DNA from 2 places in the Ureibacillus suwonensis genome. Region 1 is predicted to be linked to the other one. Evidence: riboswitches for the same ligand, from Rfam matches in the RefSeq annotation. Region 1 holds a riboswitch; the other holds the start of a gene.

What was found. Region 1 has a riboswitch for lysine ahead of dapA (4-hydroxy-tetrahydrodipicolinate synthase). Riboswitches for the same ligand answer to the same signal wherever they lie in the genome.
Region 2: it holds a riboswitch for lysine, as region 1 does, so the genes downstream of both, ACFPOH_RS12310 (transporter substrate-binding domain-containing protein) here and dapA (4-hydroxy-tetrahydrodipicolinate synthase) in region 1, are expected to answer to the same signal.

What each region holds. Positions count from the first base shown of each region.
Region 1 covers NZ_JBHSNQ010000176.1:13,364-19,743, forward strand. The annotation lists gene ACFPOH_RS13320 (DegV family protein) at 1-237, opposite strand, end outside; gene ACFPOH_RS13325 (ketopantoate reductase family protein) at 708-1,631, shown strand; gene ACFPOH_RS13330 (LLM class flavin-dependent oxidoreductase) at 1,739-2,803, opposite strand; gene ACFPOH_RS13335 (restriction endonuclease) at 2,960-3,607, shown strand; lysine riboswitch at 3,971-4,149, shown strand; gene dapA (4-hydroxy-tetrahydrodipicolinate synthase) at 4,259-5,152, shown strand; gene ACFPOH_RS13345 (arsenic transporter) at 5,290-6,380, shown strand, end outside.
Region 2 covers NZ_JBHSNQ010000163.1:5,400-11,779, reverse strand. The annotation lists gene ACFPOH_RS12320 (2-oxoglutarate dehydrogenase E1 component) at 1-2,603, shown strand, start outside; gene odhB (2-oxoglutarate dehydrogenase complex dihydrolipoyllysine-residue succinyltransferase) at 2,665-3,921, shown strand; lysine riboswitch at 4,054-4,232, shown strand; gene ACFPOH_RS12310 (transporter substrate-binding domain-containing protein) at 4,341-5,198, shown strand; gene ACFPOH_RS12305 (amino acid ABC transporter permease) at 5,318-6,064, shown strand; gene ACFPOH_RS12300 (amino acid ABC transporter ATP-binding protein) at 6,067-6,380, shown strand, end outside.

The DNA of each region.
Region 1 (6,380 bases):
ATAATTCTGGGAAAATTCCTTGAAAAAATTTTCATATTCAAACGTATTGACCGCCGCCGTTTTGCATGATTTTCCTTCCTGTCCGACATAACGGAATATATCTTTCGGTTCAATATCAATACCATCGCGGAAATCTTCGTCATCAATCAATACATGCAAAGGCATCAATGAAATATCAAATTGTTCTATAATTTGGGGAGATAAATCACATGTACTATCAGCTGTAATTTTAATCATACAGTTCACCTCAAATATTTTTTCTTATCCCACAAAATTTCTTCAATTATAACACATTCCATATCCGTAAAATCATTATGAAGTACTTTTCCTTAAAACATTTGAATAATCGTTTGTCCATAACTGTTCAAAAAGTTTTGAATAATCTTTGAAAATCCATTATCTTGCTTTTAAACTTCACTCATTCGGGGTACAATTTAGACAAAAGGATGGATGGATTACAATTTGTAAAAGCATTTACATTGTTGCCCCATGCTTTAAATCCTTACTTTCAAAACCCCTTTCTTATCTACTCCCTTTGGTGCGGGAATCCTCCCGCACCTCTTTTTTGTTCCAAACCACTTTTTACAATTTGCAAGGAACATTGAATGGATAAATTCCCCACAGCAAATCGGTTCTTTCATACGGCAGTATTTGGTAAACTAAACAAAGGGTTGTAAAAAATGAAGAGGATGAAGGAAGGTTCAATCATGAGAATACAAAGGGTATCCATCATCGGTCTCGGTGCGCTGGGCATCATGTATGGCCACCATTTATCAAAAAAATTGCCCAAAGAAAATGTACGGATCATCGCCGATGAACAACGCATACAAAAATATAAAAATGAAGGCGTATTCTGCAATGGGGAAAAATGTGAATTTCGCTATGTAACGCCTGATGAACAGGTGGAACCGGCAGATTTGCTTATTTTTACGGTGAAATTTCACGGTTTGGAGGAAGCCATTCGCTTTGCCAAACACCACGTTGGAGAAAATACAATCATCATTTCCGCGTTGAACGGCATCATTAGCGAAGAAATGATCGGGCAAGCTTACGGTTTTGACAAAGTCCTTTACTGCGTTGCGCAAGGCATGGATGCAGTAAAAGTCGGCAACAAACTGACTTATGACCATAAAGGGATTCTCGTTTTTGGCGATAAAGAACCAGGCATCATCAGCGAAAAAACAAAAGGCCTAAGAGAATTTTTCGATTCCGTCCAACTCCCCCATCAAGTAGATACGAACATGACCCATCGCCTCTGGGGAAAATTTATGTTGAACGTTGGGGTCAATCAAACGGTCGCCGTCTACAAGGGCAATTACGGGACAGTGCAAAATGAAGGGGAAGCAAGAAATACGATGATTGCTGCGATGAAAGAAGTCATTGCCATTTCCGAGAAAGCGGGTGTCCCGTTATCCGAACAGGATTTGCAATATTGGCTCGATGTATTAAGCACTTTAAGCCCTGATGGAAAACCATCCATGGCGCAAGATGTAGATGCAAAGCGGCCAAGTGAAGTGGAATTATTCTCCGGCACCGTACTTAAACTTGGAGAAAAATACGGAATCGATACGCCTGTGAATAAAATGCTGTACGAAAAAATAAAAGAAATGGAAGCCGAATACGTTCATTAACCTCCGGATATGGTCATCATTTGACGGTTGTTTTCCTGGGGAATACTTTTGTCGGTCAAAAAACGGATTGGAAAAAGAACCATTTTCCAATCCGCTTTTTTTATTGCTTAAAATTCGATTTGCCCATTCCCTTCCGCTTCCCATTTTGCCACTTCTTCCCGGACAATCGGCGCCACTTCTTTTCCTAACAACTCAATACATCTCATCACATCTTCATGTGCCATAGAGCCAACAGGGCAGTGCAGCATAAAGCGGGTTACTCCCACATTTTTGCGCAAGAAAATTATTTTTTCGGCGACGGTTTTAACATCCCCGCAATACAGTGCCCCTTCCATACTTCTGGCGTAATCGAAAGTCGCTTGGGTATATGGTCCCCATCCCCGTTCCCTGCCTAAAACATTCATTGCATATTGGGTTGGAGGGAAAAATTTTTCCACCGCTTCTTCCGTCGTATCTGCCACAAACCCGTGAGAATGGGTGGCCACTTTAAGTTTTGAAAGATCATGTCCCGCTTCTTTAGCCGCGCGGTAATACAGCTTCACCAAAGGGGCAAATTGCAATGGACTGCCGCCGATGATTGCCAAACATAATGGCAATCCCAATACCCCTGCCCGTGCTACCGATTGTGGAGTCCCGCCGCTTGCAATCCAAATGGGAACCTCTTTTTCCGGTCTCGGATACACTCCTCTGCCATCAATGCTTGGACGATGTTTCCCGTTCCAATGAATCAATTCATTTTTTTGAATTTGCAGCAATAATTGCAATTTTTCCTCAAACAATTCATCATAATCCTTTAAGTCATACCCAAACAGCGGGAAAGATTCAATGAAAGAACCTCTGCCGGCCATAATTTCCGCCCGTCCATTGGAAATCGCATCCAGCGTGGCAAATTGTTGATACACCCGGACAGGATCATCGGATGATAATACCGTTACCGCACTTGTCAGCCTGATGCGTTTTGTTTTCGTTGCCGCAGCTGCAAGCAAAACGGCAGGAGCTGAACAGGCGTAATCCTTCCGATGATGTTCCCCAACACCGTAAACATCCAATCCCACTGCATCCGCCAGTTCGATTTCTTCCACCACTTCCCGGAGGCGTTCAGCATGACTGATCACTTTTCCGGTTCTTACATCGGGAGTCGTTTCAACAAATGTCGTTAATCCTATTTCCATTCTTCATCCTCCAAAAATTCCAACTCTATTTATCTCGAAATTGAAATGTTTTTCTTATCATACACAAATATCCCGGTGGTAATCAATTATTCTGTTTTAGGAATAGATTTCGGGCAACACGTAAAAAATAGAATTAAAAACAAGGAATGAACAACGATGAAACAAAGAAATTTTGGCAGCAAAGCGATTGAGTTTTTAATGATTCTCATGTTCAGTTTCGGAATTGTCATTGCCCTTTACAGTTCCTTTTCAATCAATCCGGATATATTTGATCTTAAGTTGTATTTGATGCTTTTCATCACGGTGATCATTTTTTATAAACCTTTCAGAGTATCCAGTTTCCGCTTTCTTTTCTATTTGATTTGCCGCATGATTCACATGGTGAAAAATGATGACTGGGAAGCGGATTTGACACAAGACCATTTACAAAAAATTGAATACCTTTATTTATTAAAATCCCATTTTGAAAAGCGGGGATATGTCGCAATCGTCACAAAAGAGCTGGATGGTTATGATGTTGACCTTATTTTATGGAAAGGCACAAAAAAATATATTGTGCAAATTCTCGAGTCACAAAAGGCTGTCGATATTCGAAGGGTCCAAAAAATAGCCGCCAAAAGAAAAAGGCATGGGGCGAATGGCGCATTGATCGTTTCCAATCAATCCTTTACTGCATCTGCAAAGAAATATTCCCCGTTACACCACATACAGTTAATCAATCAGGACGAACTGTTGAAGATGAATGACGAAAAGAAGAAGTACTTTTTCCAATCGGCTTTATCCTATATTTTGCACCATAAATAAAAACCATTCGCCGGTTTTTTCATTGAAAACCGGCGAATCCATTTTTCCAATATTCCCCTTTAGGGCACTCTTTTCAAGTCATCCGCATTACCGCTTGGGAAACCCTGGTTCCCCAAGGCCGTTTGATTCATTGCAGTCCACACCAAATCCAATTGATCTTCATTATTCATGAAAGTAAGAATAACAATTAAATTTCTTAATTTTTCACCCTTCCACTTGAATATTTCAAATTTTTCTGCATTTTATATAATATTAAAAACATTTATACGTTCTTGATACTTAATAAATATTGCATTTCCAATAAAAAGAATATAAAATGTATTTAATTATACATCGACTTATTTCAATTCAATATTGTTTTGAAGTAAGGATAGAGGCGCAAAGACCAAGAGTACACAGTTTGAGGATAATGAGGTCCAATGATGATTGTGGAAAGGGGGATTTGCCGAAGTCTCTGGAAACTCATTTTTCCAGAGGCTGGTTCTGCATTGAATAAGTGCAGGACTGTCATATAGGAAACTATATGGAGGGCTATCTTACGCAAAAAATTCAATTTTTTTGCAACAACGAAGCTCTTCGTTGTTGCTTTTTGCGTTTAATTGACAATTGCCCTTCTCCATTACAAAAAAATGAAAAGGATGTGGAGAAGAAATGAATTTTGGAAGAGTATTAACTGCAATGGTAACGCCATTTGACCAAAATGGTGACGTAGATTTTGACGCTACGCAAAAGTTGGTCGATTATTTGATTGCCAATGGAACAGACGGCTTGATTGTATGCGGTACAACCGGAGAATCACCTACTTTAACAGAAGGTGAAAAAGTCGAACTATTCAAATTTGTCGTAAAAACCGTAAATGGAAGAGTTCCTGTAATTGCAGGTACCGGCTCGTATAATACGAGAGCTTCCATTGAACTTACGGAAAAAGCGGAGGAAGCCGGTGTGGATGGTGTCATGTTAGTTACACCATACTACAATAAGCCGAACCAGGAAGGCATGTACGAACACTTCAAAAGCATCGCTCAAAGTACTAAACTGCCAGTGATTTTATATAATATTCCGGGTCGCAGCGTAGTCAATCTATCCGTTGACACTGTAGTTCGCCTTGCGGAAATCCCGAATATCGTTGCCATCAAAGAAGCAAGTGGAAGTTTGGATGCAATGGCGCAAATCATCGAAAATACGCCGGATGACTTCTCCCTTTATAGCGGAGACGACAGCTTGACATTGCCTTCTTTGGCTGTTGGAGGCACTGGGGTCATTTCCGTGGCTTCCCATATCATCGGCAACGAAATGAAAACAATGATTCAACATTTCTTAAATGGCAATATTCATGAAGCGGCGAAAGAGCATCGCAGACTATTGCCAATCATGAAAGGGATGTTCATAGCACCAAACCCTGTACCTGTAAAAGCGGCATTAAACTTAAAAGGCATATCCGTCGGTGGTGTGCGCCTGCCATTAGTGCCATTGAACGAAGAACAACAAAAAACGATTGAACAATTATTAAAAAATCTGGATCTTAAATTGGAATTGATTTCTTAATCCCCTGCCTTTTGCCGGCAGGTTTTTTTTATGCAAACGACACAAAGAATTAATGGGAAAATGGAAATCAATATTATAAAATAGCAATTGTGACATTTAGACATTCAAACAATTCAGTTGGGTTGGAGGATCCGGTTTTGCTTAACTTACTATTCGCTGTCCTAATATTCATCTTTACGCTCTTCCTCGTAATACGCCAACCAAAAAATATAAGTATCGGATGGTTTGCATGCGGAGGGGCAGTCCTGGCGCTGCTCGTCGGAGTGGTGGATATTAAAGACGTTTTTTCGGTTGTGGATATCACTTGGAATGCCACCTTGTTATTTATCGCCATCATCATTATTTCATTGATTTTGGATCAAATCGGTTTATTTGAATGGTCCGCGTTGCACATGGCCCGTATCGCGAAAGGGAACGGCGTAAGAATGTTTATTTTCGTCACAGTCCTTGGAGCTTTCGTTTCAGCCTTTTTCTCCAATGATGGTGCCGCATTGATCTTGACACCCATAGTGCTAGCCATGGTGCGGAATCTGCAATTAAGCGAAAAAATGATTTTTCCTTTCATTATGGCAAGCGGTTTTATCGCTGACACCACCTCTCTTCCCTTTCTAATCAGCAATCTGGTGAATGTCATTGCCGCCGATTTTTTTGGTGTGAGTTTCAAGGAATATGCTCTGCGAATGATAGTGCCAAATTTATTTTCTTTGATGGCAACCATCCTTGTGTTGTATCTGTATTTCCGAAAATCCATTCCACCAAAATATGATGCAGCAATGCTCAAAAATCCCCGGGAAGCCGTCCGGGATAAAAAATTGTTCAAATTGGCATGGCCCGTGATGGTTGTATTATTAATCGGTTATTTTACAGCTGAACTGATACATATCCCTGTTTGCGTCATCGGCTGGATCATGGCGATTTTCCTTCTGGCTTTGGCTTGGAAAAGTCCGGCTGTGAATATTAAGGCGGTGATCAAAGGGGCACCCTGGAATATCGTATTTTTCTCCATCGGTATGTATCTCGTTGTATATGGTCTTGGGAATGCCGGCTTTACAAAAGCAATCGCTTACGTGATTGAATGGACTTCGCAGGGAGGATTATTCACTGCAACCATTGGAATGGGCTATCTTGCAGCTTTTCTTTCTTCCGTGATGAATAATTTGCCGACCATCATGATTGACTCATTGGCCATCGCAGAAACAAATACATCCGGTACCATTCAGGATGCTTT
Region 2 (6,380 bases), on a different contig from region 1:
ATGTGAAAAAAGTATTGGCAGCGATTCGCCTTGCTGATGCGATACGCGCCTTTGGCCACTATGCGGCAGATGTTTATCCATTAAAAGATCGCCCATTGGATTCCGCGAAAATCGAGCCTGCAACTTATGGTTTGACAGATGCGGATCTGGCTGAACTGCCTGCTTCTCTATTCTTTAATAATGTTCCTGCAAACGTTTCCAATGGTAAACAAGCCATTGAATATTTACGTTCATTATATACGGATAAAATCGGTTTCGAATATAGCCATATTGAAGATGAATCTGAACGAAACTGGATTCAATCAAAAGTTGAATCAGGATTCTTCAAAGCGAAATTGACAGCCGAAGAGAAAAAAGCGGTGTTGGAACAACTGACACGCGTTGAAAACTTTGAAAAATTCCTTCATAAAACATTCGTTGGACAAAAACGATTCTCCATCGAAGGTTTGGATACACTTGTAGTGTTGATTGATGAAATTGTTAAATCCGCAGAAACTAATCAAATGAAATCCGTACAAATCGGTATGGCTCACCGTGGCCGTTTGAATGTGTTGACTCACATCGTGAAAAAACCGTATGAAATGATGTTTGCGGATTTTGCCCATGTACCGAATGATTACTTCTTCCCGGAAGACGGTTCAATCGAAATTTCCAAAGGTTGGACCGGCGACGTAAAATATCATATGGGTGCAACTTATCATAAGCCATCAGGTTTAACTGTAAAACTTGCATACAACCCTTCACACTTGGAAGTGGTAAGCCCTGTTGTCGCAGGTTCTACAAGAGCGGCCCAAGAAGAAACATCCAATGCGGGTGAACCGGTGCAGGACACTTCCAAAGCATTGGCGGTGATGGTTCACGGAGACGCTGCATTCAGCGGTGAAGGAATCGTTCAAGAAACATTCAACATGGCAAGAACGAAAGGATTCACAACTGGCGGATCCATCCATATCATTTCAAACAACATGATCGGATTTACGACAGAATATTACGATTCCCGTTCAACACATTATTCTTCCGACTTGGCAAAAGGATATGGCATTCCGGTTATCCATGTGAATGCGGATGAACCTGAAGCGGTTATCCAAGTGGCAAAATTCGCTTTTGAATACCGCCAAACATTCGGAAAAGATATTTTAATCGACTTGATCGGTTACCGCAGATACGGACATAACGAAACAGATGATCCGACTGTGACAAACCCGCTCACATATATCATTGTTGATAAACATCCAACTGTCCGTGCGTTGTATGGTGAACGCATCGCCAATGAGGGTGTTGTGACGAAAGAATATGTTGAACAACTGGACAAAGATGTTTATAGTGAAATGCAAAAATGCTACGACTATGTGAAAAAAGTCGGCGAAGAAAAAGGACCATTCGAAATCGAAATGCCTGAAGCCGTGAAACAGCCATATCCAGAAGTGGAAACAGGCGTTTCAGCGGATGAATTGAAACAAATCAATGAAGAATTGTTGGCATGGCCGGAAAACTTCGAGCCACAAAACAAATTGGCAAGAATCCTAAAAAGACGCACAGAAGCATTGGAAACTGGCAAAATTGACTGGGGTCATGCAGAAACATTGGCATTCGCATCCATCTTGCGCGAAGGAAATCCAATCCGCATTTCAGGGCAAGATGCGCAACGCGGTACGTTCTCACAACGCCATCTAGTGCTTCATGACAAAAATAATGGTTCTGAATGGACGCCATTAAATCATATTTCAGGCGCCAAAGCATCTTTCAGCGTATACAACTCTCCATTGACAGAAGCGGCGATTGTCGGTTACGAATACGGCTACAATCTTGAAAATGAAAAAGCATTGACAATTTGGGAAGGACAATTCGGGGACTTCGCAAATATGGCCCAAGTGATGTTCGATAACTTCATTTCCGCTGCCCGTTCAAAATGGGGATTAAAATCAGGACTTGTTCTATTGCTTCCAAATGGTATGGAAGGACAAGGTCCGGAACACTCCTCAGCTCGTATTGAACGCTACTTACAACTATGCGCTGAAAACAACTGGATCGTTGCGAACTGCTCAAATGCAGGAAACTACTTCCACTTATTGCGCAGACAAGCGAAAATGCTTGGCACAGAAGCGGTGCGCCCATTAGTGGTTGCAACACCTAAATCATTGCTTCGTCATCCATTGGCGGCAGCGACTTTGGAACAATTATCCGAAGGCAAATTTGAAGAAGTGATTGAACAACCAGGACTTGGACAAAATGCGAAAAAAGTGGAACGCATCATTTTAGCTTCCGGCAAAGTGACAATCGACTTGGCTGAAGCTGTAAAAGACGGCAAAGGCTTGGATAAACTTCATATCATTCGCATTGAACAATTGTACCCATTCCCAATGGATAAAGTGAAAGAAATCATCGCTCGATATCCGAATGCGAAAGAAATCGTTTGGGTGCAAGAAGAACCTAAAAACCAAGGTCCTTGGAGATTTGTATTGGAATATTTACTCGAACTTGCAGAAGGCAAAAAAGTTCGTTATGTTGGTCGTCCAGAAATGTCTTCTACTTCCGAGGGAGACGCGGATTCACATAAAGCTGCTCAAGCAAAAGTGATCAGTGATGCTTTAGCAGATCTATAATCGAACACATCGTTCATACAGAAAAAAAGATTAGTGTGGAGAATTAAAGGAGGAACCTAAAGTGGCTGAAATTAAAGTCCCTGAATTAGCAGAATCGATTACAGAAGGTACCATTGCACAATGGGTGAAAAAAGTTGGAGATCGCGTTGAAAAAGGCGAATTCATCGTTGAATTGGAAACAGATAAAGTAAATGCGGAAATCATTTCAGAAGAAGCGGGAGTATTGACACAAATTTTGGCTCAAGAGGGCGACACAGTACAAGTTGGCCAAACAATCGCCGTTGTTGAACCAGCTGAAGGCGGAGCTGCTCCTGCACCTCAAGCGGAACCTGCAAAAGAGGCTGCAAAAGAAGAAGCGCAACCTGCACAACAAGCACCAGCTGCCCAACCGGCTCAACCTGCACCGGTTGTTGAAGAAACAAACAGCGGCCGGGTAGTGGCATCACCAGCTGCCCGTAAACTTGCACGTGAAAAAGGAATCGATTTGGCTGCGATTTCACCAGTCGATCCACAAGGCCGTGTACGCGTTCAAGACGTTGCAGCACATGCGGCAAAACCGGCTCAACCTGCTGCCCAACCAGCTCAAACGAAAGCGCCTGTAGTGGCACCAGTTGACGATTCCCGAGTGACTGTGGAAAGAATGAGCCGCCGTCGTCAAACAATCGCAAAACGCTTGCTCGAAGTAAAACAAAGCACAGCCATGTTGACAACATTCAACGAAATCGACATGACGAACGTAATGGCATTGCGCAAACGCAAACAAGAACAATTCGTGAAAGAAAATGGCATCAAACTTGGATTCATGTCATTCTTTACAAAAGCTGTTGTTGCAGCATTGAAAAAATACCCTTATGTAAATGCTCAAATCGTTGGTGACGAAATTCATAAATTCAACATTTATGATATCGGTATTGCTGTATCCACTGAAGAAGGTCTAGTTGTGCCTGTTGTACGTGATGCAGACCGCAAAAACTTCGCTGAAATCGAAAAAGAAATTGCGGAACTTGCCCAAAAAGCACGCGAGAAAAAATTGGCCCTTTCCGACTTGCAAGGTGGCACATTTACAATTACTAACGGCGGTGTATTCGGTTCATTAATGTCAACTCCGATCATCAATGGTACACAAGCCGGAATTCTTGGCATGCACGCAATCGTGAACCGTCCAGTAGCCGTGAACGGCCAAGTTGAAATCCGTCCAATGATGTATGTGGCACTTTCTTATGACCACAGAATCATCGACGGTAAAGACTCCGTAGGATTCTTGAAAACAGTAAAAGAATTGATCGAAAATCCGGAAGACTTGCTTCTAAATTCATAATAAGCAAACTTTCATACTCCCCATCAATTTTGTTGGGGAGTATATTTGATAGGATAGAATGACCAAGGAATATTGACAATTAGTCCTAAATTACGCTATTCTTTTTATAACAACTAAATATCTAGCCTCACTTTGTGGGGTAGAGGTGCGGTATTTATTAGTTTCCTAAGGAGCTTGAGCGGGCAATGACATGGGAAATGAGGAAATATCGCCGAAGTATAGTTATATGCTCAAGTAACTATGCTGGGGTTGCAGTGAATAACTGCAACACTGTCTTACATACTTAATATGTAAGGTGTGCTATTCCAAAGTGGAACTAGGGGTATTAGTCTAACAAATTGATGCGGCCTTAAGTTCTTCTTAGGTCGCTTTTTGTTTGTTGCAGCCTTACAACTCTAATCAGAAACTGGGGGAAGCTTATGAAAAAAAACCTGATGTTACTAATTTTTGCAATGGTGATGGTATTAGCACTTGCGGCATGCGGTTCCGGCAATGATAAAAATGAGGGATCACAACAGGATTCAGAATCCTCATCCGATTCTAAAGGCGTATTGCGGGTGGGAATGGAAGCCGCTTATGCTCCATTCAACTGGTCACAAAAAGATGATTCAAATGGTGCGGTTCCAATCAAAGATTCAAAAGAATACGCAGCAGGTTATGACGTTGAAATCGCAAAACGCATTGCGGAAGGGCTTGGAATGGAACTTGAAATCGTAAAAACGGATTGGGACGGTTTGATTCCTTCATTGCAATCAGGTGCCATTGACCTTGTCATTGCAGGTATGTCACCAACACCTGAACGAATGGAAGTAATCGATTTTACGGACAACTATTATACAAGCGACTTTGTAATCGTTGTGAAAAAAGATGGCCCGTATGCCAATGCGAAATCCATCCATGATTTCAAAGGTGCCAAAGTCACAGCACAACAAGGAACAACTCACTATAAAGTCATCGATCAAATGACAGGCGTTCAAAAACAAGTTCCGGCAAACGACTTCGGTCAAATGCGCATCCAATTATCTTCCGGCGCTATTGACGCATACATTTCTGAACGTCCAGAAGGTATGTCTGCCGCAGCAGCCATCAAAAACTTCACTTACATTGTTCCTGAAGACGGCTTTGAGGCGGATGAATCCGATACTGCCATTGCGGTCGGATTGAAAAAAGGTTCGGATTTAAAAGATAAAATTAACGAAATTTTAGCAGGAATTTCCGAAGAAGAACGTCAACAAATCATGGAAGACGCTATCAAAAATCAACCATCACAACAATAGTGTGGTGAAAGGTTGTCTTGAGATTTTCACTTTACAAGACAACCTTTTTCCATTTTCCTCCTGTTTCATCAAGGATGTTTCATTATTATAATTAAAACTATGAATAAGGAGATTTCTTTATGTCTTTCTTAGAAACGGTTTGGAATATTTTCCTGAATAACTGGGATCTCTTTTTGCGTGGCGCATGGATTGCTCTGATTCTTGCGGTGCTCGGTACGATTTTCGGAGCGATCATCGGTTTTTTCATCGGTATCATGCACACGATTCCAATGCCTAAAAAATCTTTCAAAACATTTGTATTAAAAACTATCAATTTCATACTAACTTGCTATGTTGAAATTTTCCGTGGCACGCCGATGATGGTACAAGCCATGGTGGTCTTTTACGGACTATACGCCATCGATATTCAATTGAACCGGTTCGTTGCAGGTTTGATTGTAATCAGTTTGAATACCGGCGCGTATATGGCCGAATATGTCCGTGGAGGCATCGTATCCATCGACAAGGGACAATATGAAGCCAGTGAAGCGATCGGTATGGGCCATTTCCAAACAATGTTCTATATAATCCTTCCGCAAGTAGCCCGCAATATATTACCGGCTACCGGCAACCAGCTTGTCATGAATATCAAAGACTCTTCCGTATTAAGTGTTATCAGTGTCGTTGAATTGTTCTTCACTACAAATTCCGTTGCTGGTAGTACATATCGTTATGCGGAAGCCTTCTTGATTGCCTGTGTATTGTACTTCATTATGACTTTCACTGTAACACGAATCTTGTTATGGTTTGAAAGGAAAATGGACGGCCATGATTCGTACCGGATGGAACTTGTGACAGGCAACAAGCCGAAAAAGGGTGGTGAGTAACAATGTCTGTGGTCATTGATATACGGCATTTAAATAAAAAATTCGGCGATCATGAAGTGTTAAAAGATGTGAATTTCCAAGTTAAAAAAGGGGAAGTTGTGACATTGATCGGCTCTTCAGGATCAGGAAAATCGACGTTATTGCGATGTATTAACTTGCTGGAAACACCTACAGGCGGGGAAATCATCTTTGACGGGCAAAATATTTTGGATGAAAGCCTGGACAAAAGAAAATACCGCACCCATTTAGGGATGGTGTTCCAACAATTTAATTTATTCAATAACTTGGATGTTTTAGGAAACTGCACGATCGGCCA